One region of the Streptomyces monticola genome, then DNA from elsewhere that is predicted to be linked to it. Evidence: riboswitches for the same ligand, from Rfam matches in the RefSeq annotation. Region 1 holds a riboswitch; the other holds the start of a gene.
The links. Region 1 has a riboswitch for ZMP and ZTP ahead of ACFQVC_RS24450 (glycine hydroxymethyltransferase). Riboswitches for the same ligand answer to the same signal wherever they lie in the genome.
Positions count from the first base shown of each region.

Region 2: it holds a riboswitch for ZMP and ZTP, as region 1 does, so the genes downstream of both, ACFQVC_RS02525 (bifunctional 5,10-methylenetetrahydrofolate dehydrogenase/5,10-methenyltetrahydrofolate cyclohydrolase) here and ACFQVC_RS24450 (glycine hydroxymethyltransferase) in region 1, are expected to answer to the same signal.

Region 1 is NZ_JBHTCF010000011.1:81,033-96,129, reverse strand. Features, by position in the region: gene pdxR (MocR-like pyridoxine biosynthesis transcription factor PdxR) at 1-1,308, shown strand, start outside; gene ACFQVC_RS24470 (DMT family protein) at 1,356-2,204, opposite strand; gene ACFQVC_RS24465 (hypothetical protein) at 2,525-2,752, shown strand; gene ACFQVC_RS24460 (glutathionylspermidine synthase family protein) at 2,770-3,957, shown strand; gene rocD (ornithine--oxo-acid transaminase) at 3,979-5,184, opposite strand; ZMP/ZTP riboswitch at 5,296-5,382, shown strand; gene ACFQVC_RS24450 (glycine hydroxymethyltransferase) at 5,415-6,878, shown strand; gene ACFQVC_RS24445 (hypothetical protein) at 6,939-7,721, opposite strand; gene ACFQVC_RS24440 (hypothetical protein) at 7,803-8,654, opposite strand; gene ACFQVC_RS24435 (RNA polymerase sigma factor) at 9,076-9,678, opposite strand; gene trpS (tryptophan--tRNA ligase) at 9,898-10,911, shown strand; gene ACFQVC_RS24425 (2'-5' RNA ligase family protein) at 11,070-11,651, shown strand; gene ACFQVC_RS24420 (decaprenylphospho-beta-D-erythro-pentofuranosid-2-ulose 2-reductase) at 11,720-12,475, opposite strand; gene ACFQVC_RS24415 (FAD-binding protein) at 12,487-13,980, opposite strand; gene ACFQVC_RS24410 (phosphatase PAP2 family protein) at 14,161-14,670, shown strand; gene ACFQVC_RS24405 (decaprenyl-phosphate phosphoribosyltransferase) at 14,663-15,097, shown strand, end outside.
Region 2 is NZ_JBHTCF010000001.1:618,409-633,505, reverse strand. Features, by position in the region: gene ACFQVC_RS02580 (universal stress protein) at 152-778, opposite strand; gene yczR (MocR-like transcription factor YczR) at 1,094-2,563, shown strand; gene ACFQVC_RS02570 (DUF5955 family protein) at 2,882-3,175, opposite strand; gene ACFQVC_RS02565 (nucleotidyltransferase family protein) at 3,492-4,130, shown strand; gene aceB (malate synthase A) at 4,407-6,029, shown strand; gene ACFQVC_RS02555 (S8 family peptidase) at 6,182-7,330, shown strand; gene ACFQVC_RS02550 (LppU/SCO3897 family protein) at 7,350-7,955, opposite strand; gene ACFQVC_RS02545 (HAD domain-containing protein) at 8,101-8,634, shown strand; gene ACFQVC_RS02540 (hypothetical protein) at 8,772-9,443, shown strand; gene ACFQVC_RS02535 (acyltransferase family protein) at 9,538-10,737, shown strand; gene ACFQVC_RS02530 (acyl-CoA thioesterase) at 10,734-11,156, shown strand; ZMP/ZTP riboswitch at 11,218-11,309, shown strand; gene ACFQVC_RS02525 (bifunctional 5,10-methylenetetrahydrofolate dehydrogenase/5,10-methenyltetrahydrofolate cyclohydrolase) at 11,371-12,255, shown strand; gene ACFQVC_RS02520 (TetR/AcrR family transcriptional regulator) at 12,511-13,128, shown strand; gene ACFQVC_RS02515 (FAD-dependent oxidoreductase) at 13,197-14,462, opposite strand; gene ACFQVC_RS02510 (dienelactone hydrolase family protein) at 14,682-15,097, shown strand, end outside.

The sequences.
Region 1 (15,097 bases):
GAAGCGGTCCGCAGCGGCCGCCTCACCCCGGGCACCCGCCTGCCCTCCTCGCGCACCCTCGCCGTGGACCTCGGCATCGCCCGCAACACCGTCGCCGACGCCTACGCCGATCTGGTCGCCGAGGGCTGGCTCACCGCCCGGCAGGGCTCGGGGACCCGGGTCGCCGAACGCGCCGTGCCGAGCCCGGTGGCCGCCCCCACACCCCGCCGCCGGCCCGGACCGGCCGCGTACAGCCTGAGACCCGGCAGCCCCGACCTCGGCTCCTTCCCGCGCGCCGAGTGGCTCAAGGCCGCCCGCCGCGCCCTGGCCGACGCGCCCAACGAGGCCTTCGGATACGGCGACCCGCAGGGCCGCGTCGAACTGCGCACCGCGCTCGCCGGCTATCTGGCACGGGCCCGCGGCGTCTACGCGGAACCGGACCGCATCGTCATCTGCTCCGGCGTCGTGCACGGGCTCATGCTGCTCGCGAAGGTGCTGCGCGCCCGGCGCGTACGGGAGATCGCCGTGGAGTCGTACGGGCTGCATGTGCAGTGGCCCCGTCTCACCGAGGCGGGCCTGCGCCTTTCGGCCCTGCCGGTCGACGAACTCGGCGCCGACACCGGGGAGCTGGCGGCGAAACGGGTGGGCGCCGTGCTGCTCACGCCCGCCCATCAGTTCCCCACCGGCGTGCCGCTGTCCCCCGGACGGCGGGCGGCGGCCGTCGCCTGGGCGCGGGCGGGCGACGGCCTGATCATCGAGGACGACTACGACGGCGAGTTCCGCTACGACCGCCAGACCGTCGGCGCCCTGCAGGGCCTCGACCCCGACCGCGTCGTCTACCTGGGCACCGCCAGCAAGTCCCTCGCACCGGGGCTCCGGCTCGGCTGGATGGTGCTGCCCTCCTGGCTCGCGGCCCAAGTGGCCGAGGCCAAGGGGGAGTCGGACTGGGCGTGCGGGGTGACGGACCAGCTGACGCTCGCCGAGTTCCTCAACTCGGGGGCGTACGACCGCCATGTGCGCGCCGCCCGGCTCCGCTACCGGCGCCGCCGCGACCAGCTGGTGGCCGCCCTGGCCGAGCGCGCGCCCGGGGTGACGGTCAGCGGGATCGCCGCCGGGCTGCACGCCGTGGTCGAACTCCCCGACGGCACCGAGCAGTCCGCGATCCGCGCCGCCGCCTGGCACGGCCTGTCCGTGGCGGGACTCAGCGGCTTCCGCCACCCGGACGCGGTCACCCGCAGGTCCGACGCCCTGGTGGTGGGGTACGGGACACCGCCGGACCACGCCTGGGCGGGGGCGCTCGACGCACTGTGCGGGGCGCTGAGCCCTTAGCCGCCGGGGCCCTCGGCTGCCGGGCCCTCAGCTGCTGAGTCCCTCGGCTAGGGGGTGGTCGCGTGCTCCAGGTCCTCGGTGACCGGCGCCTCCCCGAACCGCGCGAGCGCCAACGCCCCCGCGACCGCCACCGCGAACCCCACGATCGCCAGCCACTCCAGGCCCTCGCGCGTACGGTCGCCGAGCCAGGCGACACCGACCAGGGCCGGGCCGATGGTCTCGCCGAGCACCAGGCCCGCGGTCGCCGTCGTCACCGAACCGCGCTGCAGTGCCGAGGTGAGCAGCAGGAAAGCGGCGCCGCCGCCGAGCAGCAGGGCGTACGCCGCCGGGTTGGTGAACAGCGCCTTCGGTGCGATGTCGTCGATGAGCCGGACGGCGACCTCGACCACACCGAAACCACAGCCCGCCCCGAGCCCGAGCAGCAGCGCCCGCGGCTTGTCCGGCAGCCGGCCGCCGACCGCGCCGGCCAGGAGCACGGCCACGGCGGTGCCGAGCATGGCGTACTTGAGCGCCGTCGACCCGGCCCTGTCGCCCTCGGCGCCGGAGGCGAGTCCGAGCATCGCGAGCCCGGCGACGACCACCCCGACCGCGCTCCACTCGACCCGGCTCAGCCGTACGTGCAGCAGACGCGCGGCGACCACCGCGGTCACGGCGAGGCTGGCGGCGAGCGCCGCCCCCACGGCGTAGATCGGAATCGACCTCAACGCGACGATCTGCAGCAGGAATCCGCAACCGTCGAGCGCCAGACCGACCAGATATCGCCACTGCCGCAGGGCGCGAAGAAGCAGCCCGGGGTCGACTCCGGACCCGGTGCCGGGCGCGATGGCGCGGGTGGCCGCCGCCTGCAGGACGGAGGCCGTACCGAAGCAGACCGCGGAACCGAGCGCGCAAATCATCCCAATGACCACGAACTGACTGTAGGTCACGTCAGTACGCGGGATCCGCTTGCGCCTTCGCGGGTGTCCTTCTCTACGCTGAACGCCGATCGCCGACGACAGCCGATCGACAGATGCACAGAGACACAACACGGACGTACATACGGGGGAGTGGCCGGAACATGACGACGACGGCAGCCGAATCAGCCAGCGCGACCGAGCCCGCGGCGACAGCCGAGCCCACAGCGACAGCCGGACCCGCCGCCGCCAGCCCGGCGTCGGCGCAAGCGTCGGGGCGCACAGCACGGCGGCTGCGCTCCAGCACCGTGATCCTCGGCGGCATGGGTGTGCTCGCCGCGGCCCTCAGCGCCTGTGGCTCCGAGCCCGACAAGCGCTGCGTGGACCCGCTGACACAGAAGAACCTGCCCAGCCGTGAGTGCAGGAGCGGCGGCAGCGGCTCGTACTACTACGGGGGCAGCTCCAAGGGCGGCCGGGTCGAAGGCGGCAGCTTCAACAAGTCGTCCGTGGACCGGGGCGGCTTCGGCTGCTCGTCCTCCAGCGGCGGCTGAGCGGCGGTCCGACTGTCATGGAACGCCGCACCATCGAGCCCCGCGACGGCTGGCAGGCAACCGTCGAGGAACAGGGCCTCATCTACCCCCTCACCCGCTACCCGGACGACTCCCTGCGCCCCTACTGGGACGAGTCCGCCCACTATGTCTTCTCCCTTCCCGAGGTCGAGGCGCTCGAAGAGGTCGTCGAGGAACTGCACGCCATGTGCCTGGCCGCGGCCGCGCATATCGTCGAGCACAACCGCTTCGCCGATCTCGGCATCACCGATCCGCGGCTGGCCGCTCTGGTCGCCGAGTCCTGGCGGCGCCGCGCCGAACTCCCTTCTGTCTACGGCCGGTTCGATCTGCGCTACGACGGCACCGGCCCGGCGAAGATGCTCGAGTACAACGCCGACACCCCCACCTCCCTCGTCGAGGCCGCCAGCCCGCAGTGGTTCTGGATGGAGGAGCGCTTCCCCGGCGCCGACCAGTGGAACTCACTGCACGAGCGTCTGGTCGACGCCTGGAAGAAGCAGGCCGCGCTGCTCCCGCTGGGCAGTCCGCTGTACTTCGCGCACTCCACGGGCGATGAACTCGGCGAGGACCTGATGACGGTCGCCTATCTGCGCGAGACCGCCGAGCAGGCCGGTCTCGACACCGAGGCCATCGCCATGGAGGACATCGGCTGGGACAGCCTCACCGGCCGCTTCGTCGACGAGAAACTCCGCTTCATCCGCAGCTGCTTCAAGCTCTATCCGTGGGAGTGGCTTGCGAGCGACCGCTTCGGACCGCATGTCCAGGAGACCCTCGACAACGGCGGCGGCACCGGCTCCACCCTCTGGATCGAACCTGCCTGGAAGATGCTCCTTTCCAACAAGGCGCTCCTGGCCATCCTCTGGGAACTGCACCCGGGCCACCCGAATCTCCTGCCCGCCTACCTCGACGGCCCCCGCGAACTGGCCGCGACCACCGGCTATGTCGCCAAGCCCCTGCTCGGCCGCGAGGGCGCCGGCGTCACGGTGCACGAGCCGGGCGCGGAGCCGGTCGTCCGCGACGACGAGCCCTGCTGCTATCAGGAGCTCGCCCCGCTGCCCGACTTCGACGGCAACCGTGTCGTCCTTGGCGCCTGGGTGGTGGAGGACGAGGCGGCGGGCCTGGGCATCCGGGAGTCGGCGGGCCTCATCACCGATGAATACGCCCGCTTCCTCCCGCATGTGATCCTCTGACCCCTGGGTCTGGGGGAGCGGCTACGCCCCGAGGACTTCCCGGAGCTGGTCGAGGCCCCAGTCCAGATCCTCCTTGCTGATCACCAGGGGCGGGGCGATACGGATGGTCGAGCCGTGGGTGTCCTTCACGAGGACGCCCCGGTCCATCAGCTTCTCGGAGATCTCCCGTCCCGAGCCGAACGACGGGTCGATGTCGACGCCCGCCCACAGGCCGCGCCCGCGCACCTCACGGACGCTGCCGCCGCCCGTGAGGAGGCCGAGCTCATGGTGCAGATGCTCACCCAACTCCGTGGCCCGCTGCTGGTATTCACCGGTCTTCAGCATCGCGATGACCTCGAGCGCGACCGCACAGGCCAGGGGGTTGCCGCCGAATGTCGAACCGTGCTCACCCGGTCGGTAGACCCCGAGCACATCCGCCGAGGCGACCACCGCCGACACCGGCACGACGCCGCCGCCGAGCGCCTTCCCCAGGACGTACATATCGGGCACGACGCCCTCGTGCTCACACGCGAAGGTCTTTCCGGTACGGCCGAGGCCGGACTGGATCTCGTCCGCGATGAACAGCACACCCCGCTCCCGGGTCAGCTCCCGCACCCCCGCCAGATAGCCCGGCGGCGGCACGAGTACCCCGGCCTCGCCCTGGATCGGCTCGATGAGCACCGCCACGGTGTGCTCGTCGACCGCGGCCCGCATCGCCTCCAGATCGCCGTACGGAACGATCTCGAAGCCCGGTGTGTATGGACCGAAGTCGGCCCGTGCCTCCTGGTCCGTCGAGAAGCTCACGATCGTGGTGGTACGGCCGTGGAAGTTGTCCGCCGCGACCACGATCTTCGCCAGGCCGTCGGGGACGCCCTTGACGCGGTAACCCCACTTCCTGGCGGTCTTCACGGCGGTCTCCACCGCCTCCGCCCCGGTGTTCATCGGCAGCACCATCTCCTTGCCGCACAGCTCGGCGAGCTGGGTGCAGAAGTCGGCGAAGCGGTCGTGGTGGAAGGCCCGTGAGGTCAGCGTCACCCGCTCCAGCTGGGCTTTCGCGGCGTCGATCAGGCGGCGGTTGCCGTGCCCGAAGTTGAGCGCCGAGTATCCGGCGAGCATGTCGAGATAGCGGCGGCCCTCGACATCGGTCATCCAGGCGCCCTCAGCGGTGGCGACCACCACGGGCAGCGGGTGGTAGTTGTGCGCGCTGTGGGCGTCCGCGGAGGTGATGGCCTCTTCTGTACGGGACACGGGATCTCCGTTCGTCGTGAAGCATGGGCGGCGGGGTGTCACCCCCCATGCCTATCGTCGCTCGCATGCCGGACGGAGAAACCTCGCCCGTCACACACGCCGGTAAGGTGAGCAGCGGGCCGTGACTGGCGCGCTGAGATGGGGTCAACCATCGGGGAGCGGCTCGTGAACTGTGTGCCGTGCGCCTGGGCCGTACCGAGAACGACACGTGAACTCGTCCGGAGGTCCCCATGCCAGAGTCTTCGTCCACCGCTTCCACTGCCGCCACCGCTTCCACCGCCTTTCGTAGTGCTCTTGATGTGATCCGTGAGGTCGAGCCCCGGGTCGCGGACGCGATCGGCCAGGAGCTCGCCGACCAGCGCGAGATGCTCAAGCTGATCGCCAGCGAGAACTACGCCTCCCCGGCGACCCTCCTCGCCATGGGCAACTGGTTCAGCGACAAGTACGCCGAGGGCACCATCGGCCGCCGCTTCTATGCCGGCTGCCGCAATGTCGACACGGTCGAGGCACTCGCCGCCGAGCACGCCCGCGAACTCTTCGGTGCCCGGCACGCCTACGCCCAGCCGCACTCCGGTATCGACGCCAATCTGGTCGCCTTCTGGGCCGTCCTCGCCCAGCGTGTGGAGGCCCCCGCCCTGGAGAAGGCCGGTGCCCGCCAGGTCAACGACCTGTCCGAGGCCGACTGGGCCCAGCTCCGGCGCGACCTGGGCAATCAGCGCATGCTCGGTATGTCCCTGGACGCGGGCGGCCACCTCACCCACGGCTTCCGGCCCAATATCTCGGGCAAGATGTTCGACCAGCGCAGCTATGGCACCGACCCGGCCACCGGCCTGCTCGACTATGACGCCCTGCGCGCCACCGCCCGTGAGTTCAAGCCTCTGGTGATCGTGGCCGGTTACTCCGCCTATCCGCGGCTGGTGAACTTCCGGCTGATGCGGGAGATCGCCGATGAGGTGGGCGCGACCTTGATGGTCGATATGGCGCACTTCGCGGGTCTGGTCGCGGGCAAGGTGCTGACCGGCGACTTCGACCCGGTGCCGCACGCCCAGATCGTGACCACCACCACCCATAAGTCGCTGCGCGGACCTCGCGGCGGCATGGTCCTGTGTGACGACTCCCTCAAGGACCAGGTCGACCGTGGCTGCCCGATGGTGCTCGGCGGCCCCCTTCCCCATGTCATGGCGGCCAAGGCGGTGGCGCTCGCCGAGGCCGGCCGTCCCTCCTTCCGTGAGTACGCGCACCAGGTCGTCGACAACTCCCGTGCCCTGGCGGAGGGGTTGATGCGCCGTGGCGCCACGCTGGTCACCGGCGGCAGCGACAACCACCTCAATCTGATCGATGTCGCCTCCTCCTATGGCCTCACCGGCCGTCAGGCCGAGGCCGCGCTCCTTGCCTCGGGTGTCGTCACCAACCGCAACGCCATCCCGGCCGACCCGAACGGCGCTTGGTACACCTCCGGCATTCGCATCGGCACCCCCGCCCTGACCACCCGTGGTCTCGGGACGCGGGAGATGGACGAGATCGCCGGTCTCATCGACACGGTGCTCACCTCCACCAAGCCGGGCACGACCAGCAAGGGCACTCCTTCCAAGGCCCAGCACGTCCTGGACGACAAGACCGCGGACGAGGTCGCTCAGCGGGCGAACGACCTGCTCAGCGGCTTCCCGCTCTACCCGGGCATCGACCTCACCTGAGCGTCCCCGATACCCGGTAACCGGTAACCGGTAACCGATACCGATGGCCGTGGCCCCGTGTCAGGAGTCGATCAGTTCCTGACGCGGGCCCGGCTCCTTTGTCTCCGCCCGGGAGCGCAACCTCGCGGGTATGTGCGGGAGTTGGCGGAAGGCCGGGGCGAGGCCGAGGGTCAGGGCGACTCCGCCGCCGAGACCGCCTATCGCCCACCACCAGGCGGGGAAGTCATCGCCCGCGGTGGTGGTCGTGTCCATGGCCGTCGTCGGTGAGCTGTCCTGTTCCTCGGTGCCGGTGCCGGTGCCGGTGTTGGTGCCCGTGCCGGTGTTGGTGCTGCCCGTGCCTGCCTTCGCCCTGCCCATGACGCCGAGGTCCTTCAGCACCAGGAGCAGTTCTTCGGGTTCTTCGGCTTTGTGCCAGAAGCCTGTGGTGTCGCGTTCGGGGTTGTTCCGGGTGTGGATCCAGACCGGGCCGGCCTCTTCGGCCGCCTTCTTGTCCGCCTTCTTGTCGGCCTTCTCGTCCGGCGGGGTCGTGTAGATCTGGTTGTGGCGCCAGGGAACCGTGTCATGAGCCAGCCAGGTCACATTGATCATGTGGGAGCTCTCCATGGCCCGCTCCAGGCCCGGGGGCTCCCGGTTGCTCCCCTCGGTCAAGCCGCGCAGCAAATCCTCCAGTTCGGTATAGCGGTCGTCGGTGCTGTACAGGGCTGCTGCCTGCCGGCTTGTCGGTGAGGCGATCAGCACGCTGGTGGATCCGCCGGCCACGGCGGCCGGGGCGCCGGGCAGGGACAGGGCGAGCAGTGCCGCTGATGCTCCGAGGAGTGCGGCGACTTTTCTTTCCGTGCGCATCCGTTCCCCCAGTCGTCGGCGGTACGGCTCCTCCGTACCGATTCACTCCTGGTACACCGCTCGGCCCGCCCGGGTTCCCAACTAGCCCGAAGAATCTCTGGATTGCCCGGAATCCGTGGCCGGTGCGGTGCGGGTGGACCTGGCGATGCCGACCGCTCGCTCGCGTGAGGCCTCGCCCTCGAGGCGTGCCGTCAGCTCGGGGCGCGGTGACCACAGCAGGGTCGGGCCCGCCGGGCGTTCCGCCCGCTGCCAGCGCTCGCCGCTGTCGTCGGTCATCCAGAACGTCAGCCGGTGCGGTTCGGCGAACCACAGGGCAGTGCCTTCGGCGCCGCCGTCGAGCGTGAGGTACTCGGGGTAGACGCGGACCGTCTTGCCGAAGGCGGGGTCCAGGCGGGCCGGGAACTCGTCCATGCGTATCACCCCGCCGCGCTCGCGCCAGCACAGGCTGATCACGGAACGGCCGGCCGGGCCCGTCGTGACCGAGATGCTGTCGGGGGAGCCGAGCCGAGCCGGGAAGACCGGGGTGAAACCGGCCCGGCGGGCCGCGTCCGCAAGCCCCACTGGCGTACCGCAGCCGGGCACGGGGCTGCGGGGTGGCGCAGGGGCCTGCGGGTCGTAGCGCACCTCGACGCCGCCGAAGCCGAAGAAGTCGATCACCGCGGCGCGTACCGGGGGAGTGAGTGCCAGGACCGTCAGCGTCCCGCAGGCGGCGGCGACCAGCCTCCGCCAGTGCCGCCGCACCCAGAGGCGCAGCCGCTCGCGCCGACGGGGAGGAGCGGGGGCGGGGGGCGCCGTGGCCTCGGCGAGCAGCTGCCCGATGACCCGCTCGGCCATCGTCTCGCCGTCCACGTCCGGCATCCGCAGGCTCCGGCCCAGTTCCCGCAGCTCCTCGGCCAGCCGTGCGTCATCGGTCACCTGCGTGTCTTCGGTCACCTGCGTGTCCTCGCCCAAGTGCGCGTCCCCGCACGGCCGTTCGCCTGCTCCGGGCCGCGCATCGTCGCGCGCGCGACCGTCCTCACTGGACCGAGTGTGCTCGCTGGACCGAGCATCTCCGCCGGCCCGAGCGTGCTCGTTGGCCCGAGCGTCCTCACTGGCCCGAGCGTCTCCGCCGGACCGGGCGTCCCCGCTGGACCAAGAGTCCTTGCTCACCCGAGCGCCTTCGTCCGACTCTCCGCCGGCCGCACCGCCTGCGCCGCCCCGGCCATCGGAGCCGCGTCCCCAGCCATCGGAGCCGCGCCCCCGGCAGCCGGAGCCGCGCTCGCCTCCACCACCAGGGCCCCGGCCGTCACCGGAGTCGTCCCCGCTGCCGGGGCCGCCCCCGCCCGGCTCGCTCCGTTCCTCTTCCTCCCGGTCGTCACTCATGTCGTCCACCTCCCTCCTCCTCTCCGGGCCCGGGCAGCAGGCGTCCGAGCTTCTTCAGTGCGCGGTTGAGGCGGGACTTCACCGTGCCGCGCGGCCAGCCGAGGGCCTCGGCCGTCTCCGCCTCGCCCATCTCCAGGAGATAGCGGTACGTGACGACCAGGCGGTGGTCCTCGCTCAGCCGGGCGAGGGCGGTCAGCAGGGCCGCGCGCCGCTCCTCCGCCAGGGCTGCGACCGCCGGGTCCGCCGACTCCGGTATCAGCGGCTCGGCACCGAGCAGGCCGGCCTCACGGCCGGCGGCCGCTCTCAGGCGGCCGGCCGATCGCACTGTGTTCCTCGTCTCATTGGCGACGATCTGCAGCAGCCAGGGCCGGAACGACGCACCGTCCCTGAACCGCTCCAAGGTGCGGTACGCCTTGAAGAAGGCCTGCTGCACCACGTCCTCCGCGTCCGCCCCCGCGCCGAGCGCCACCGCGGCCCGCAGCGCGACCGGGGTGTGGGCGCGCACCAGCTCCGCGTACGCCTCCGCCTCCCCGGAGCGCACGCGCTCGATCACCGCGGCATCGTCGACGACGGTGTCCCCCTCCCGCGTCCTCACACCTTTGATACACCGCTCGCCGCCGCCGGGTTCCCACTTCTCTCCCCCGGATCACGGCCGGGCTCTCTCCCCCCGGATCACGGCCGGGCTCTCTCCCCCGGATCACGGCCGGGCCCTGCCCGTCCGCCCACCCTCCCGATACCCTCCCGATCCAGCCCCGTACTGACCTGTTCCTGACCTGTTCCTGACTTGTGTGCCGCACCTGAGAGAATGAGGGACATGGCCTCTGACCGTCCTCGCGTACTCTCCGGAATCCAGCCGACCGCCGGCTCGTTCCACCTCGGCAACTACCTCGGCGCCGTCCGCCAGTGGGTGGCCCTGCAGGAGACCCACGACGCCTTCTACATGGTCGTCGACCTGCACGCGATCACCGTTCCGCAGGACCCCGCCGAGCTGCGCGCCAACACCAGGCTCGCGGCCGCCCAGCTGCTCGCCGCCGGTCTCGATCCGGAGCGCTGCACGCTGTTCGTCCAGAGCCATGTACCCGAGCACGCCCAGCTCGCCTGGATCATGAACTGCCTCACCGGCTTCGGCGAGGCGTCCCGCATGACCCAGTTCAAGGACAAGTCCGCGAAGCAGGGTGCGGACCGGGCCTCCGTCGGCCTGTTCACGTACCCGATCCTGCAGGTCGCCGACATCCTCCTGTACCAGGCCAACGAGGTTCCGGTCGGCGAGGACCAGCGCCAGCACATCGAGCTCACCCGTGACCTCGCCGAGCGCTTCAACAGCCGCCTGGGCGCGACGTTCACGGTCCCGAAGCCGTACATCCTCAAGGAGACGGCGAAGATCTTCGATCTGCAGGACCCGTCGATCAAGATGAGCAAGTCGGCCTCCACGCCGAAGGGCTTGATCAATCTGCTCGACGAGCCCAAGGCGACGGCCAAGAAGGTCAAGAGCGCCGTCACCGACACCGACACGGTGATCCGGTACGACGCGCAGGCCAAACCGGGTGTCAGCAACCTGCTGTCGATCTACTCCACGCTGACCGGAACGGGAATTCCGGAACTGGAGGAGAAGTACGCCGGCAAGGGCTACGGTGCGCTGAAGACCGACCTGGCCGAGGTCATGGTCGAGTTCGTGACTCCGTTCCGTGAGCGTACGCAGGCGTACCTCGACGACCCGGAGACGCTGGACTCGATCCTGGCCAAGGGCGCGGAGAAGGCCCGGTCCGTCGCGGCGGAGACGCTCGCCGCCGCGTACGACAAGGTCGGCTTCGTCCCCGCGAAGCACTGACCGGCGCACTGTCCGGCGCATCGGCCGGCGCCGGACAGGACGAGGACCGAGCCGATGAGCAGCGGTCGCCCGAGCCACGGACGAAGGACCCTGGCCGGGCGGGCGATGCGCCCGACACACTGGCAGCCCCTGCCGGTCACATGACGGAGGAGAACGACGTGGGGACCGTAACGCTCGGCGTTTCGATCGCGGTCCCGGAGCCTCACGGCAGCCTGCTCCAGGAGCGGCGCGCGGGCTTCGGCGACACCGCGGCGCACGGAATTCCCACGCACGTCACGCTGCTGCCGCCGACCGAGGTCGACTCGGCCCTGCTGCCCGCGATCGAGGCGCATCTGGCGGAGGTCGCGGCCGCGGGCCGCCCGTTCCCCATGCGCCTCTCCGGCACCGGTACGTTCCGTCCGCTGTCGCCCGTCGTGTTCGTGCGGGTGGCCGAGGGCGCCGAGGCCTGTACGTGGCTGCAGAAGCAGGTGCGGGACGCCTCCGGCCCCGTCGCGCGGGAGCTGCAGTTCCCGTACCACCCGCATGTCACGGTGGCGCACGGCATCTCCGACGCGGCGATGGACCGGGCGTACGAAGAGCTGCGGGAGTACGCCGCCGAGTGGTCCTGCACCGGATTCGCGCTCTATGAGCAGGGCGCGGACGGCATCTGGCGCAAGCTGCGCGAGTTCGCCTTCGGTTCGACGACCGTGCCGCCGCAGGCCGGGGCGCAGGAGTCCCGGGGCACGCTGCCCACGCGCTGAGCCCCCTCTCCGCGCGTGCCCACTCCCGGGCAACCCCCGACCTATAGCGGCGACTTATACCGGCGCACTTATACCGGCAGTTTGCGGAACACCGGCCGCGGCACATGCCGTAGGGCGGACATGACGATGCGCAGGGCGCCCGGTACCCACACGGTCTCCGAGCGGCGCCGCAGGCCCGTCTCGATGGCCGCGGCGACCGCGTCGGGGGTGGTGGCGAGGGGGGCCTCGGTCATTCCGGCGGTCATTTTGGAGCGGACGAAGCCGGGGCGGACCACCATCACATGGACGCCGGTGGTGTGCAGGGCGTCGCCGAGGCCCTGGGCGAAGGCGTCGAGGCCGGCTTTGCTGGAGCCGTAGATGTAGTTGGCGCGTCGGGCGCGTTCGCCGGCGACGGAGGACAGGACGACGAGGGAGCCGTGGCCCTGGTTTTTCAGGGCGTTGGCGCATACCAGGCCGGCGGAGACCGCGCCGGTGTAGTTGGTCTGCGCGACCCGTACCGCGGCCAGTGGCTGGTCCTCGTCGTGTTGCTGGTCGCCGAGGATGCCGAAGGCGAGCAGGACCATGTCGATGTCGCCTTCGGCGAAGACCTTGCCCAGGGCCATCTCGTGGGTGGCGGAGTCGAGGGCGTCGAAGGCGACGGTGCGGGCGTCGGCGCCCATGTCGCGCAGCTGCGCGGCGGCCGCTTCGAGGGCCGGTGAGGGGCGGCCCGCGAGCCAGACGGTGCGGGTGCGGCGGGCGACGAGGCGGCGGGCGGTGGCGAGGCCGATCTCGGAGCTGCCGCCGAGGACGAGCAGGGACTGCGGGGTGCCGAAGGCGTCCTTCATGGTGCTGTCTCCTAGAGGTTCAGGCGGCGGGCGAGGTCCGAGGTGAACACGGTGTGGGGGTCCAACTCGGCGCGCAGGGCGCGGAATTCATCGAGGCGGGGATACATGGCGGCGAGCAGTTCGGGCCGTAGCCGGGAGTCTTTGGCGAGGTAGATCCGGCCGTCGGCCGCGGCTACTTCTTCGTCGAGTTCGTCGAGAAAGGGGCCAAGGCCCGGCAGGTTCGCGGGGATGTCCAGGGCGAGGGTCCAGCCCGGCACCGGGAAGGAGAGCCAGCCGGAGTCGCCGGGGCCGAAGCGTTTGAGTACGGCGAGGAAGGAGGGGCAGCGCCGTGTGGAGATACGGCGCACGATGCGGCGCAGGGCCTCTTCTTGGCCGTAGCCGAGGGCGAATTGGTATTGCACGAAGCCGCTGCGGCCGTAGATGCGGTTCCAGTGCGGTACGCCGTCCAGGGGGTGGAAGAAGGTGGAGATCTTCTGCAGTTCCCCGGCACGCGCGCGGGGTGCCTTGCGGTACCAGAGTTCGTTGAACAGGCCGACCGAGTGGCGGCCGAGCAGGCCTTCGGGGACGAAGGCGGGCGCGGGCGGCAGTTGGCCGGGCCGGAACCGCAGCGGGGTCCTGCGCGCGCGTGCGGGCAGGGCGTCCAGGGGTGCGTGGTCGCCGCGGGTGAGGACCGAGCGGCCCATGGCGCGGCCGCGGGCGAGCAGATCGATCCAGGCGACCGAGTAGCGGTAGTGGTGATCGGTGGCGGTCAGGCGGGCCATCAAGTCGTCCAGGTCGGTGGCGCGTTCGGTGTCGACCGTCATCAACGAGGTCTCCACGGGCAGCAGTTCAACGGTCGCGGACAGGATCACTCCGGTCAGGCCCATACCGCCCGCGGTCGCGTCGAACAGCGGAGTGCCGCGGGCCACCGTGCGCACCGCCCCGTCCGCGGTCAGCAGCTCCAGGGAGGCCACATGCCGGGAGAACGCCCCCGAGACGTGGTGGTTCTTGCCGTGGATGTCCGCGCCGATCGCGCCGCCGACCGTCACATAGCGGGTGCCGGGGGTCACCGGCACGAACCAGCCCAGCGGAAGCAGCACTTCCATGAGCCGGTGCAGACTCACACCCGCATCACAGACCACCGTGCCCGCGACCACATCGATACTGCGGATCCGGTCCAGCCCGGTCATGTCCCAGACAGCACCACCCGCGTTCTGCGCCGCATCCCCATAGGCACGCCCCAGCCCGCGGGCGATGCCGCCGCGCGCCCCGCAGTCACGGACGGCCGCGGCCGCCTCCTCATACGAACGAGGGCGAACCAGACGGGCCGTGGTCGGCGCGGTGCCGCCCCAGCCGGTGACGAAGGCCAGGGCCGCACCGGAATCCGGGGCCGCACCGGAATCCGGGGCGGAACCAGCGCCCGGGGCGGCGGTGGCAGCAGGGGCGGAATCAGGACCGGCAGCGGGGCCGGCCGCAGGACCGGAACTGGAGCCGGAAACAGGACCGGAAGCGGAGTCGACAGCCATGTCGGCGACGGTATCTCCCCATATGGCCGTATTCGGGGACCCCGGAAAGCGCGATGAATCCCCTCACCAGAATGGGTGATTGAGGGAGTGTCGCCCAATATTGCCGTAGTTCTTGCCTTATTTGCCAGAAGAGTTATTTGCGGCATAAGGGAAAAACCGGTCACAGGCATGGGAGACCACATGCACGACATGGACCGCAGACTGCTGGCGGCGATGCGGGACTGCGGCGGCGACCGGCGCGTGGCGGCCGCCGCCCGCGCCTTGTCCTTCAGCGGCGAACACGGCGCCCTGTGGCTCGCCGCCGGGCTCACCGGGGCCATGCTCGACCGTGAGCGGCGCGGCGCCTGGCTGCGCGCCACCGCCCTGACCGCGGCGGCCCATCTGGCCAGCATGGGCGTCAAGCGCGTGGTGCGTCGCCCGCGCCCGGACGCCGAGCCCCTGGTGCGCACCGCGGGCCGGCACTCCTTCCCCAGCTCACACGCCACGTCGGCCGCGGCTGCCGCCGTCGTCTACGGCGCCCTGCGCCCGGCCGGAGCCCGTCTCGTACCGCCGCTCGCGGCTGCGATGTGTGTATCGCGCCTGGTTGTGGGCGTGCACTACCCGAGCGATGTCGCGGCCGGCGCCGCACTCGGCGCGCTCACCGCCCGTCTGGGCACCCCCTGGGCGATCAACGGAGGCAACCATGGCTGAGCGCACCGCACTTCTGGACCAGGGACAGGGAAAGGACCAGGGGCAGGGACAGGACCAGGGGCAGGGGCAGGAACAGAGGCAGGGAAAGGCCCGTTCCGCCACCGGGGGCAAGGGCCCGGGCCCGATCAGCCTGCCGCTCGGTCTGCTCAAGACCGCGCGGCCCCGGCAGTGGGTCAAGAACGTCCTGGTGGTGGCCGCTCCGGCGGCCGCGGGGGAGCTCTTCGCGCGTGACACCTTCGCCCAACTGGCCGTGGTGTTCGCGCTGTTCACGGCCGCCGCGGCCGCGGTCTACCTGATCAACGACGCCCGGGACGCCGAGGCCGACCGCGCCCATCCGCAGAAGTGTCACCGCCCGGTCGCCGCAGGACAGGTCCCGGTGCCCGTCGCCTACGCCGCCGGAGGCCTTCTCGCGGTCCTCGCCCCGACC
Region 2 (15,097 bases), on a different contig from region 1:
CACGCCTCCGGGCAGGCGACACACCCCGCCGCGATGGCCAGACCCAGACACCTCCGATCCCCGGGGCACACGCCCCCCCGGGGCACGCCTCCGGCGTCGCCCCGGTGGCCCGGTGGCCCGACACCGTCCCCTGCCCCGCCCCCGGGTCCCCTCACACGCCGGTCCGGTCCCCCGGCAGGAAGTCCGCCGCCGTGACCCGGCGGAGTGATCTGCGCGTACGTCGGGTGAGCTCGGCCAAGGACGGCGGGGGCACCGTCAACACCGGGCAGTGGGCGCGCCGTTGGAGCTTGCGGACCACACGTCCGCCGCGCACGACCCGTACTCCCCGGCCGCCACGCACGCCCCGGCGGACGCCCGCGCCGACGACCAGGAGGTCGTCCGGGCCGTCCGCCGTGCCGGCGAGCACCTCCCAGGGGCGGCCGCGCAACGCCCGGCGGTCGACGTCGACGCCGTGCGGCGCCCCGCCGAAGGCCTCGTCGAAGGCGCGCTCCAGGCGGTTCAGGGCCGCGCTCACGCACTGGTCGGCCCATTCACGGTCGGGGCAGCGGACATAGAGCACCTCCCCCTCCGGCGGCTCCCAGGCGATCACCGCGAGCAGCCGACGGCCGCTGCGCCGCGCCTCGTCGGCGGCGGTCCGCAGGGCGGCCAGGCTCGCGAGGGATCCGTTCACTCCTACGACGACCCGCCCCCGGCGCTCCCCTCCGTATGCCTGCTCCTGCCCGTACGCCTGCTCCCGTCCGCCGGTCTGCCCCCGCTCGTGTCGCCTGCCGCTCCTCATGAGCGCTGCCTCCCCTTTCCCTGCCGTTCTTCCCCGTGCCGTTCATCCTGGTGCCGCGGGTGCCGTCTCGTACCGCCCCCGAGCGCTTCGCGCACCCGGGCCATGAAGCGTGTGGCAGATGCGGGCCGTTCCTCCGCACGCCGCTGCAACTCCCGCTCGAAGCGGTCCGTCAACTCCCCGACGTATACGTACTGCTGCATCACATGCCTCCTCCACGGGTCCCGTCCCGTCACGCCTCCAGGCCACATCGGCCCGGCAACTCCGAGTCTGTACAGTGATTGGCCTGGAGTGCAGGGCCAATCAAGGGGAGTTGGCATGGCAGACATGCATCGGGTCCATTCCGTGGACAGCACGCTCGGCAGCCATCGCCTAGCCGGCCTTCTGACCGCCGCCTGCGGGCCGCGCCCCGGCTACCGCGCCCTCGCGCAGGGAGTGCGGACCCTGCTCATGGACGGCCGGATCGCCCTGCACACACGCCTGCCCGCCGAGCGGGAGCTGGCCGCGGCGCTCGGTGTCAGCCGGGCCACGGTGACCTCGGCGTACGACCTGCTGCGCGAGGAGAGCTATGCGCGCAGCAGGCGCGGCGCCGGTACCTGGACGGTGCTCCCCGAGGGGCAGCAGCCGTCCAATGTGGCCGCCTACATCGACGAGGACGATGTGATCGACCTGGCGCTCGCCGCGCCGTTCGCGCCGCAGGCCGAGCTCGGCCGGGCGCTGGCCGCGGTGGGCGGCACGGTGGAGCGGCACGCGGCGACCGCGGGCTACCACCCTTACGGGATCCCGCAGTTGAGGGCGGCGGTGGCGGACCGGTTCACCCGGCGCGGCCTGCCCACACTGCCCGACCAGATCCTCATCACCTCGGGCGCGCAGCAGGCGGTTTCGCTCGTCCTGGATCTGCTGGGGCGGCCCGGCGACCGGGTCCTGGTGGAGAACCCGTCGTACGCCAATGTCCTCGACGCCATCCGCCGCGGCGGTCTGCGCACGCTGCCGGTGCCGGTGACCGAGGACGGCTGGGAGTGCGAGGTCGCCGAGTCGGCGCTGCGCCAGTCCGCGCCCCGTCTCGCCTATCTGATCCCGGACTTCCACAATCCGACCGGCCGTCTCATGCCCACGGAAGCGCGGCTGCGGCTGATCGAAGCGGCCCGCAGGACCGGGGCCTGGCTGGTCGTGGACGAGACGCTCACCGATATCGCCCTCGATGTGCCGGCGCCCGCGCCCTTCGCGTCGCTCGCGGGGCGCGGTGCGGCCGAACAGCTGCTCACCGTCGGGTCGTTGAGCAAGACGCACTGGGGCGGCCTGCGGATCGGCTGGGTGCGGGCGAGCTCCCAGCTGATCACGGAGCTGGCGACGCACCGGGTGCCGACGGATATCGCGAGTTCCGTCCTCGACCAGCTGGTGGCCGTCGAGCTGATCGCGCGGACGGATGCGGTGCTCGCTGAACGGCTGCCGCTGCTGCGCGCCCAGCGGGAGGCGCTCGTGACCGCGCTCGCCGAACAACTGCCGGAGTGGCGCTGGCAGTTGCCGCCCGGTGGGCTCGGGCTGTGGGTGGACCTCGGCAGCCCGCTCGCGTCATCCCTGGCCACGGCGGCGCTGGAGCACGGCGTCCGGATCGAGGGCGGCGCCCGCTTCGGCGTCGACCCCGGCACGCACGAGCACCGGCTGCGGATCCCCTACACCCTGCCCGCCGACCTGTGCGTACAGGCCGTCCAGCGCCTCGCCACCACGCTGAACGCCGGCCTCCCCGCCACGGCCAGCGCCAGATCCCGCCGCCACTGGGTCGCGTAGCCCCCCCTCCCCGGGAGCCCGCCATCCCCCAGACGACTCCCCGACGCACCGCCCCACGAAGGGCGCCCCCCAGCTCACCGCCCCGCGAAAGGCACCCCCAGCTCACCACCCCGCGAAAGGCACCCCCGACTCACCGCCAACGAAAGACGCACCGCCCCACGAAAGGCGACTCCCAGCTCACCGCCCTACGGAGGACGGCTCCTCAACTCACCGCCCCACGAAAGGCGACTCCCAGCTCACCGCCCCGCCGAAGGGCGACTCCCCAGCACGCCACCCCGCGGCAGACCCTCAGCTCACCACCCCGCAACAGCCCCCAGCTCACCGCCCCGCGGCAGGCGGCTCCCCGTACTCCTCGACCGCGTGCCGTACCTCCGCCAGGGCGTCCGCGAGGGCGCTCACCGAGCCGACCGCGCCGGCGATCAGGAGCAGCGACCGCCGCAGGCGCGGTACTTCGGGCTCGCCGCGGCCGGTCATCTCGGTGAGCGCGGCCAGCTCGTCCTCGGCGATGCCCCGGTCGGGGAACTCGCCCGGGTGCGCGGCCAGTTCACGGCGCAGCCTGGACACAGCGGCCCGCAGCCGCTCCGCCCTCGGTTCCGCATTGCCGTCCGTCACTGATCGCCTCTGTCGCACACTTCGCAACACGGTTCATCCCCCTCGCACGCCGTTGTGCGTCGTCCTCGTCACGTCTGCCTTACGCGTGCCTCACGTCTGCCCTACGTGTGCACTACGCGCGCCTTGCGCCTGCCCCGCTCGCTTCATGGCTCTCGTCACCGGCCCCGTGCTGCGATGGTCGGCCGCCGGGACGCGGGACAGTAAACGCCACGCCTTGTACCGCACGCCACTCCCCGGACGTGATTCGGGACGGCCGGCCCGCACCGCGCGGCTCTGCCCGGCCGTGCCAGGGCATGGCCGTTCGTAGGCTTGCCGCATGAGCGACGACGAGAAGCCGCTGTTTGCCGGGCTTCTGCTCGCGGCGGGCGGCGGGCGGCGGCTCGGGGGGCGGCCCAAGGCTCTGCTCTGCCATCGGGGGCGGCCTCTGGTGGAACACGCGGTGCGGGTGCTGCGTGAGGGAGGTTGCGGCGAGGTGCACGTGGTACTCGGTGCGGCGTCCGCACTCGTACGGGAGAGGGCCGCGCTCGACGGGTGCGTACTGGTGGACAACCCCGACTGGGAGGAGGGCATGGGATCCTCACTGCGAGCCGGGCTCGCCTCCCTCACCGGAGCGGCCGGAGCGGCACGAACGGCCGGAGCGGCAGGAACGGCCCCGCGGGCCGTGCTCGTGTCGCTCGTCGACCAGCCGGGCATCGGCGCGGCCGCGATGCGGCGCGTGGCGGGCGCGGGCGTCTCGGCCGTGTCCCTGACGGCGGCCGCGTACGACGGAAAGCGCGGGCATCCCGTCCTCTTAGGGGCGGACCGCTGGGCGGACGTCGCGGCGAGCGCGGCCGGCGACCGCGGGGCGCGGGCCTATCTGAGAGCCCACGAGGCGGAGATCACACTCGTGGAGTGCGGGGATGTCGCGGAGGCGTACGACATCGACGTCGAGGCCGACCTGGCGCGCCTCGAGTGAGGTCATGGGGCCGCACGGGCAGGACTCCGGCAACGCCCCGGCTCGACTCGAACGGCCATGTGCGGCACCTTGAGTGACGGAGGTGGCACTCAGCGACATGGTCTGTCGACTCAGAGAATCTCGACATCAACAAACCATTGAAGTTCCACCATGAGAAAACTATTCTCCACTGGTCAGAAGTACCTCGTACCCCTGGCGGCCCCTGGGACCGGTCTCCGGCCCATGCGGCACTCAGTGCCGAGTAAAGGCTCCGCCCGCTGAAGGAAGTGACAGCTCATGTCCGCACCAGCGCCGTCCCCGCTGGCCATCGTCGACGCCGAGCCCCTGCCTCGGCAGGAAGAGGTCCTCACCGACGCGGCCCTCGCCTTCGTGGCGGAGCTGCACCGGCTGTTCACGCCCCGGCGTGACGAGCTCCTCACCCGCCGCGCCGAGCGCCGCGCCGAGATCGCCCGCACCTCAACTCTCGACTTCCTCCCGGAGACCGCTCGGATCCGCGAGGACGACTCCTGGCGTGTGGCCCCCGCGCCCGCGGCCCTGAACGACCGCCGCGTGGAGATCACCGGTCCCACCGACCGGAAGATGACCATCAACGCCCTCAACTCGGGCGCCAAGGTCTGGCTCGCCGACTTCGAGGACGCCTCCGCCCCCACCTGGGAGAACGTCGTCCTCGGTCAGCTCAACCTGATGGACGCCTACGAGCGGAACATCGACTTCACGGACCCGAAGTCCGGCAAGTCGTACGCCCTCAAGGACGCCGGCGAGCTGGCCACCGTCGTGATGCGCCCGCGCGGCTGGCACCTGGAGGAGCGTCACCTGAAGTTCGACGGCCGTCCGGTTCCCGGCGCCCTGGTCGACTTCGGCCTGTACTTCTTCCACAACGCCAAGCGGCTGATCGAGCTCGGCAAGGGCCCGTACTTCTATCTGCCGAAGACCGAGTCGCACCTCGAGGCCCGCCTCTGGAACGACATCTTCGTCTTCGCCCAGGACTACGTCGGCATCCCGCAGGGCACCGTGCGCGCCACCGTCCTGATCGAGACGATCACGGCCGCGTACGAGATGGAGGAGATCCTCTACGAGCTGCGCGACCACGCCTCGGGCCTGAACGCGGGCCGCTGGGACTACCTCTTCTCCATCGTCAAGAACTTCCGTGACGGCGGCGCCAAGTTCGTGCTGCCGGACCGCAACGCGGTGACGATGACCGCCCCGTTCATGCGCGCCTACACCGAGCTGCTCGTGCGCACCTGCCACAAGCGCGGCGCACACGCCATCGGCGGCATGGCGGCCTTCATCCCGTCCCGGCGCGACGCCGAGGTCAACAAGGTCGCCTTCGAGAAGGTCAAGAACGACAAGGACCGCGAGGCCGGCGACGGCTTCGACGGCTCCTGGGTCGCGCACCCCGACCTCGTCCCGATCGCCATGGAGTCCTTCGACAAGGTTCTCGGCGAGAAGCCGAACCAGAAGGACCGGCTCCGCGAGGACGTCGACGTCAAGGCCGCCGATCTGATCGCCATCGACTCGCTGGAGGCCAAGCCCACCTACGACGGACTGCGCAACGCCGTCCAGGTCGGCACCCGTTACATCGAGGCCTGGCTGCGCGGCCTCGGCGCCGTCGCGATCTTCAACCTCATGGAGGACGCGGCCACCGCCGAGATCTCGCGCTCCCAGATCTGGCAGTGGATCAACGCCGGTGTCGTCTTCGAGAACGGCGAGACGGCCACCGCGGACCTGGTCCGCAAGGTCGCCGCCGAGGAGCTCGCCAAGATCCGCGAGGAGATCGGCGAGGAGGCCTTCCAGGCCGGCAACTGGCAGCAGGCGCACGACCTTCTGCTCCAGGTCTCGCTCGACGCGGACTACGCGGACTTCCTGACGCTGCCCGCGTACGAGCAGCTGGTGGGCTGACCGCCGCCTGAGCAGTGCTGTGCCCCGTGGTGCCCTTGCGGCGCCACGGGGCACAGCCATGTCCGGCTTTCGTCTTGTGCGGGCCCCTCGCCCCTTGCACACTCACGGGGCTCCTCCCCCACCGGCGCACCACCGCACGAGGAGGCCCCACCATGCTCCGGACGCGTACGGCCACACTGACCGCCCTCGTCGCCCTCGCCCTCGGCGCCGCCCCCACCTGGGCCACCGGGGCCGCCGGGGCCGAACAGACCGCACCCGCCGGCTATGTCGTGCTGCTCGACAACTCCCCGCAGGCCACCGCTCGTTCGGCGGTCGAGACCGCGGGTGCGCATATCCGGCGCACGTACGACACCGTCCTCGACGGATACGCCGTGACCGCCACCGCGCGGCAGGCCCGGCAGCTGGCCGCGCAGCCGGGGGTGCGGGCCGTCGTTCCGGACACCCCGGTGCGGGCGAGCGCCGAACAGCGGGACCCCACCTGGAATCTGGACCGGATCGACCAGGAGAAGCCGCCCCTGGACGGCGTCTACCGCTACCCGGACTCGGCGGGCACGGGTGTCACCGCGTATGTCCTGGACACCGGGGTGCGCATCGGCCATCGCGAGTTCGGCGGGCGCGCCGCCCACGGCCGTGACCTGGTCGACGGCGACGACGTCGCACAGGACGGCAACGGGCACGGCACCCATGTCGCGTCGGTCATCGCGGGCGCCAGGTACGGCGTCGCCAAGAAGGCCCGCGTGGTGGCGGTCCGGGTGCTCGGCGACAGCGGCGGCGGCTCCACGTCGACCGTCATCGCGGGCATCGAGTGGGTCACCGAACACGCCGCAAAGGGCCCCGCCGTGGCCAACCTCAGCCTGGGCGGAGCGGCCAACGAGGCCCTGGACGAGGCGGTACGCAATTCCATTGCCGCAGGCGTGAGTTACTCCACGGCCGCGGGCAGCTCCAACACGGATGCGGGCAAGTTCTCGCCCGCCCGTGTCGCCGAGGCGCTCACCACCAGCGCGACGGACCAGAGCGACGCACGGTCGGGTTCGGCCAACTACGGACCGGCACTGGACCTGTTCGCACCGGGCCGCGGGATCACCGCCGCCTGGAACGGCTCCGACACCGCCACCGCCACGCTCTCCGGTACGTCGATGGCCGCCGCCCACACCACCGGCGCCGCCGCCCTGCGCCTGGGCGAGTCACCGGCCGACACCCCGGCGCGGCTCGCCGCGGCACTCACGGCGGCGGCGAGCGCCGGGGTGGTGAAGCAGCCGGGCACCGGCTCGCCCAACCTGCTGCTACGAGTGGGACGTTGACCGGACGGCCCGCCGGCTCCTACTTCTTCAGCGCCTCCAGGCACAGCGCGACGTCGGACGGGCCGCGCGTGTACGTGATGGTGAACTTGGACTGGCCCGCCGCGCACTCCAGGGTGCTGGCGCTGATGCCCTCCTTCGCCACCTTGAACTCGGCCTTGGGGTCGGAGCAGTCGACGACCCGGACGTCCGGCTCGTCGGTGGTACCGGTCTGTTCCACGCACTCGCCGGTCTCGGCGCCATGGGCCGAAGTGTCCTTCTCGGCGGCCCGCTTGGCGTCCTCCACGGCGTTGCTGTCGGAGCCGGGCCCGCCGGTGACGAGGTAGTACACGCCGACGGCTATGGCCGCGATGACGAAGGTCACGACCTGCAGGACGTTCTTGTTGATCCCCCGCCGCCGCGGGGGCCGCGGCTGCGGCTGGCCCTGGAACGGCTGCTGCTGGCCCTGGAACGGCTGCTGTTGCTGCGGCGGGTACGGGGCCTGGCCCTGCTGGGGGTAGCCGTACTGCGGCTGTTGGGGCTGCTGCGGCTGGCCCTGCTGCTGGTATCCGTACGGAGACTGCTGCGGCTGGCCCTGCTGACCGTAGGGGTTGTTGTAGCCGCCCTGGGGCGGAGGAGGCGTGGACATCGTGGGCGTTTCCCCGTCAGTTGTGGTGTCGTCGGCCGGCCGATGGCAGCGGCTCATCTGCTGGCGCACCCAGGTAAGTTAGCCCCTCCTGTCACTTCTGCAACGGGCAGGGCACCCGGCGGCGCTCGCCGGGTATCAACTCCCCATGACAAAGCCCCCACTGCTGCTCATAGACGTCGACGGCCCCCTCAATCCGTACGCGGCCCGCCCGTTGCGCCCCCGCGGCTACACCACCCACCGCTTCCACCCCGCCAACTGGTCGGCCCGCCAGCGCCCCGGCTCTCGCAGGCTCCGCCGCGGGCTGCGGGTGTGGCTGCACCCGGGACACGGTGCGCGACTCACCGCGCTCCCCCTCGAACTGGCCTGGGCCACCACCTGGATGCACGAGGCCAACGAGCTGATCGCCCCCGTGATCGGCCTCCGCCGCGACCTGCCGGTGATCGAGTGGCCAGAGCTGTTCGCCCGGGACCCCGACGGCCTGTACTGGAAGACCCGCCACGTACTCGAGTGGGCCGACGGCCGCCCCTTCGCCTGGGTCGACGACATGATCACCGACCTCGATCTGCGCCACGCCGCCCAGCACTACGACGCCCGCTCCCTGCTCCTGCGTATCGACCCGCGCAAGGGACTGCGGCAGCGGGACTTCGACCGTCTCGTGGGGTGGGCGCGGGACCTCTGAGACTCCGGCGCGCCGTTGTCAGTGGCGCCGGGCACGATGGAGGAGACGCGACGGCGGGCGGGCGAAGCGGGCGCACAGAGCAGCGATGAGCGGCAGGGAAGACGCGCGGACGAGCGGCACAGGAAGGGGTGCGCGCGATGAGTGGGCGGCTGACTGCGGGGCAGCGGCGGATCATCGGCGCCGCGGACGACGTGACCGGGCGGGTCACCGGATCCGAGGCACAGCTCGCGGGTCTGGTGCGGCTCGGGCTCGCGTTCCGGCACGCGCGGCCGCCGCGTGCGCACTTCCTGACACCGGCAGGACACCGGGTGCGCGCCGAACTCCGCACCGCCGCGCCGCCACCGGCCGCGCCCGCCACCGACACCGGCGCCGGTGTCTTCGCCGCCCGCACCGGCACCGAGACGGACGGACCCGCCTCCGGTCCCGTGCGCCGGCGCGAGGTGCACAGCGCCTGGCAGGGCCTCGTCGAGCTGCGCCGTATGACCAACCCTGACGGGGCGACGGACCGCCCCTGTGCCTGGGAGCGCGGCCACTTGGTGCAGGCCGCGGCCCTCGCCCTGGAGGCCGCCGACTGCCACCCCGCGTCCCCCGGCAACCCGGGGTACCAGGTCTTCGCGACCCCACAGCCCGAGGCGGTGGGGGTACGCGTCGTATCGCGCACCGGTGCGCACCCCGCTGCCGGTTCCGACACCCACGGCACGGACCTCAAGACCTGCGCCGCAGCCCTGGAGCAGGCCGGCTGGCAGGTCGGTGAGTACGGGGAGCGCGGCGGCGGACGCTCCCTGCTGGCCTCACCGAGACGGGTGTGAAGCATGTGACACCGGCGCCCGCATGCACGCGCGCGCCCTGGGCAGCCGAGGGGGCAGCAGAAGAAGGCACGTGGCGAACGGGGGCGGCGAACAGATGCCGGCAGAGCAGAACACGGACCAGAAATCGGAGCAGGGAACGGAGCAGGGAACGGGACAGCAGTCAGCGCGGAAGTTAGGGAAGGAATCAGGGCAGAGCACTGAGGCCGGGGCGGCGCCCGCGACGGCACAGGGCGCGCGCAATCCCTACTTCGACAACGCCAAGTACCTGACCATCGTGCTCGTGGCCTGCGGGCACGCCTGGGAGCCGCTCACCTACGGCAGCCGTGCCACCACCGCGCTCTATCTCCTCGTCTACGCCTTCCACATGCCGGCCTTCGCCCTCATCTCCGGCTATTTCTCCCGGAGTTTCGACCTCGGCCCGGGCCGGGTGCGACGGCTCATCTCCAGCGTGGCCGTGCCGTATGTCGTCTTCGAGGTCGCGTACACCCTCTTCTACCGCTGGGCGCAGGACGATCCGGGCTATCCGATCAGCCTGCTCGACCCGTGGTACGTGATGTGGTTTCTGCTCGCCCTGTTCATCTGGCGGCTCACCACCCCGCTGTGGCTCCTGATCCGGTGGCCGGTGGCCGTCGCCCTGGCCGTGGCCGTGGTCGCCTCCGCCTCACCGGCACTCGGCGGCGACCTGGCACTGCAGCGCGTCCTCGGCTTCCTGCCCTGCTTCGTCCTCGGGCTGGTCCTGAAACCCGAGCACTTCGAGCGTCTGCGCACCCGCGCGGTGCGCCTCGCCGCGCTGCCCGTGGCCGCCGTCGCGCTCGTGGCCGCGTACTGGGCGGCGCCGTGGTTCGACGCGGGCTGGCTGTACCACCGCGGCGACGTCACCGGGCGCGGCGTACCCGCGTGGGCCGGTCTGCTCACCACCCCCGCCCTGTTCGTGCTCGCGATGCTGCTCACCGCCTGCTTCCTGGCCTGGGTGCCGGGCGGCCGCCACTGGTTCACGGCCCTGGGCACGGGCACTCTGTACGGCTATCTGCTGCACGGTTTCCTGATCAAGTCCGCCCGTTTCTGGGACTGGTACGACCACCCGTGGCTGCACACCCCGCTCGGCGCGGTCGCCGTGACGGTCACCGCGGTCTCCGTGATCGCCCTGCTCTGCACGCTCCCGGTGCGGAAGATCTTCCGTCCGCTGGTCGAGCCGCGGGTGCAGTGGGCCTTCCGGAATTCCGCCCCCGCGAAGGAGGTTGGGCATGATGACCCGGCCCCGGGTCGTACGCCCGCTTCGAAAGGCAGACCGTGACCAAGCCCTACACCGTGCCCGTGACCGTCCGTGGCTATGAGACGGACACTCAGGGCCATCTCAACCAGAGCGTGTATCTGCAGTACGCCGAGCACGCCCGCTGGTCCCTGCTGCATGCCGCCGGTGTCACCCAGAGCGTGCTCGTCGGCAAGGGTGTCGGCCCGGTCGCCCTGGAGACCACGATCCGCTTCCGGCGCGAGCTGCTCGCCGGGGACGAGGTCACGGTGGACTGCGCGTTCCTGTGGGGCGAGGGCAAGACGTTCCGGATCGAGCAGACGGTCCGCAAGGCGGACGGAACGGTCTCGGCGGAGATAGCCGCGGTCGGCGGGCTGCTCGACCTGAAGCAGCGCAAGCTGGTGGCCGACCCGAGAGAGTATTTCCGGGCGCTGGCCTCGAACCCCGAGCTCTTCGGCCTGTAGCCGTCCGGTTCCGGGGGCCACCAGGCCTCCGGACGCTCCCCGGCGGCCGTCGTCTACCCTGGACTCGGGCCGTGACTGGCGCTGAGGTGGAGCACCACCGGGGAGCGGCCCGACGGTCCGCCGTCCGCACCGCCGCGCGCCTGGGCGATCACCATCCGCAGCAGCCGAAGCTGCAGCCGATGTGCCGATGTGCCGATCACCCCGGGAGCAGCCCATGACGCAGCCCATGACCGACTCAGCCCTTTCCGCCCGGCTGATGGACGGCACCGCCGTCGCCCGCCGGATAGCGGAGCGCACCGCGGCCCGCGCCGCCGCCCTCACCGAGCGCACCGGCGCCACCCCCTGTCTGGCGACCGTCCTGGTCGGCGAGGACCCGGCGTCGGTGACGTACGTACGAATGAAGCGGAACCGGTGCGAGAAGGCCGGGATCCGTTCCCGTCATGTGCCGCTGCCCGCCGCGACGACCACCGAGGAACTGATCGCGACCCTCACCGCGCTGTCGGCCGACCCCGAGGTGCACGGCATCCTGCTGCAGCACCCGGCGGGGCCGCACATCGACGAGCGGGCCGCGTTCGAGGCGATCGCGCCGGAGAAGGATGTCGACGGCGTGACGATGCGGTCGTTCGCGGCGATGGGCTTCGCGCTGCCCGGCTTCGCGTCCTGCACGCCGGGCGGCATCATGCGCCTGCTCGACGCCTACGACGTGGACCCCACCGGCAAGCGCGCGGTGGTCGTCGGCCGCAGCGCGATCCTCGGCAAGCCGGTCGGCATGATGCTGCTCGCGCGGGACGCGACGGTCACGTACTGCCACTCGCGCACGCAGGACCTGTCGTCGCTCGTCCGCGAGGCGGACATCCTGGTCGCGGCGGTGGGGCGGCCCGAGTTCATCAAGGGCGCGGACATCAAGCCGGGCGCCGTGGTGGTCGACGCCGGCTACAACCCGGGCAATGTGGGCGACGTGGAGTTCACGGCGGCCGCCGAACGCGCGAGCCTGATCACACCGGTGCCCGGCGGCGTCGGTCCGATGACCATCGCGGTCCTCCTGGAGCAGACCCTGGACGCGGCGGAGCGGCAGCTGGGCGTGACCGCGGGAGCGTAAGGCTTCGACCGGGACCGGGACCGGGACCGGGCACGGGACCGGGGCCAGGACCAGAACCGGGATCGGGACCGGAGGCGTAAGGCTTCGACCAAGGCCGTGCTTCCGGCAGCCCGGCGAGCCGGTCCCCCGGCCCCGGACGGCAGCCGGACGTGGCCTCGGGCGGCCGGGACTTCCGGTGTACGGTCGGTCCCGGCCGTGGCTCCCCCCAGGGGATGCCCGGCCGGGAACCGGCCGCACCAGGGGAGATGAGTCACGATGAGCCCGCGCCGGGCCACGCAGTCCGCGGAGCCGACCTTCACCGAGCGCGCCCGCCGCGAGCAGCTCGTCGCGTGCACGATCGAGCTGATCGCCACCCGCGGCTATCCGGCCACCTCGCTCGCGGCGATCGCCGAGCGGGCCGGCCTCTCCAAGGCCGCCGTGCTCTACCACTTCTCCTCCAAGGACAATCTGACCCGGGCCGCGTTCGAGCACGTCATCAGCCGGTTCACCGCGTATGTGCGGGAGCGGGTGGAGGCGGCACCCGATCCTCGGGCGGCGGTGATCGCGTATGTGCGCGCCATGGTGGGCTATCAGCAGGCCAACCGGAACCACGTCCGCGTCATCACCGAAGTGCTGCTCGACGACGCGGACGGCACCCGCCTGAAGACGCCCGGCCGGCATGACACCGGCGGCCGTGTGGACGGGCTCGCCGAGCTTCTCGCGGCGGGCCAACGCGCGGGCCTGCTCCGGGAGTTCGAGCCCCGCACGGTCGCCCTGGCCGTGGGCGGCGCGATCGACGGCGTGATCGCGCACTGGCTCGCGCACCCCGGCCTCGATCTGGACGCGGCGGTGGAGGAACTGGTGGAGTTCACGCTGCGCGCGATCGACCGCTGAGGCGGCAGGCGCCCTCTATGCGCACCCCCATACGCGCCCGGGCCGGCCCCACGCGCGCGTGCCCGTGCCTACCCCTGCACCCGCCGCCGCGCGAACTCCGGTGCGTGTTCCGGTCGTACGCCCATGCCGCCCGCGTACGCCGCGAGCCCCTGCAGGAGCGGGGAGCGGCGCACCAGGCGCAGGGGGAACGGCAGCCGGTGGCCGTCGAGGGTGCCCTCCAGGGCGGGACGGAGCAGCATCTCGTGCTCGGCGAGCTGTGACTTCTGTGTCACGGCGGTGGGCAGGGTGCGCCGCTTCTGTACCCGCGCGAGTACGTCCTCACCGGCGCGGCCGCGGCTCAGCAGCGGCTGCGCGAGCAGCCGGGCCGCGGCGACGGCGTCCTGCACGGCGAGGTTCACTCCGACTCCGCCGACCGGCGACATGGTGTGCGCGGCGTCGCCGATGCACAGCAGCCCGTCGGCGTACCAGCGCGGCAGCCGCCCCATCGTGACGTCGAGCAGCTTCACGTCGTCCCAGGACCCGACGGCGGCGGTGACCTCCTCGCCCCAGCCGAAGAGTTGGCCGAGCCGCTCGCGCAGCCAGCGCACGTCGTTGCGGCGCAGCGCGGCGTCCGTGCCCTTCTTGATCAGGTAGGAGGTCTGGTAGTAGTCGCCGCGGTCCATGGTGACGGCGACCTGTCCGGCGCCGAAGTGGCCGAAGACCCGGCCGCTGCCCGCGGCCCCCGGGTCGGGTGCGGGCACCCTGACCTGCCATACGTCCATGGGGACTTGGAACGGGTTCTGGCGCAGGCCCGCCGCCCGCGCCGCCACGGAGTCACGGCCGTCGCAGGCGACGGTGAGGCCTGCGGCGAGTTCGCCCGGTGCGCCGTTCTCGTCGACGTACCGCACACCCGTGACCCGGCCGTCGGACGCGGTGGTCAGACCGGTGACGGCGGTGCTCATGCGGAGGGTGAACGCGGGCTCGGCGGCGGCCGTTCCGGCGAGGAGCGTGAGGAAGTCCCACTGCGGGACCATGGCGATGTACTTGTGGCGGCCGCGCCCCGGCATCCGCCGGAAGTCCGCCATGGTGACGACGGCGGAGCCGATGTGCATCCGCATCTCCTCCAGGCGCCGCGCGGGCAGCCGGGCGAACTCCGCGCCGAGGCCCAGCTCGTCGAGGAGCCGCAGGGTCGACGGATGCACGGTGTCGCCCCGGAAGTCGCGCAGGAAGTCCTTGTGCTTCTCCAGGACGGTGACGTCGACACCCGCGCGCGCGAGGAGCAGACCGAGCATCATTCCCGCGGGCCCGCCGCCCACGATGCAGCACGTCGTGCTCTTGCGTTCTTCCGGCGCCATGCCGTGGCCTCCCCGCTTCACCGCTCACCCACGGGCGAGCAGCTGTTCATCACTCACCCGTGGGCGAGCACCTGTCTGACCGAGTGGTAAGCAATCTAACCGATCGGTCAGGCACCGTGGGCATCGGCCCCGCACCCGCGCCAACTAACAATCAGCGCAAGCCGAGTTGGCAGCTCAGGCAGCAGCGTCCGCGCGGGCGGCAGGCCACGCTGTGGCGCCATGAGACACATCCACACCGGCGCGCGCTCCCGTAGCAGCAGCCACCGCGCACACAGCCGAATACCGAGCCGGACATCCGGTCCGGCACACAGCCGAATACGCAGCCGGGCCCACGGCCGCCTCCGGTTATGGACCGCCGCGGCAGCCGTGATCACCGCGACCGTCCTCGTTCCGCAGCCGGCCCTGGCGGGCCCGCCGCAGGTCCGGGCCGACGCGGCCAACCCGTACGAACGGGGCCCCGATCCCACCGAGGAGAGCATCACCGCCGAGCGCGGCCCGTTCGCCGTCCAGAAGGTCGACGTACCCGCGGGCAGCGGGCAGGGCTTCAACCGGGGCACGATCACCTATCCCACCGACACCAGCGAGGGCACCTTCGGGGCCGTGGCCGTCAGTCCGGGCTTCGTGTCACCGGAGGC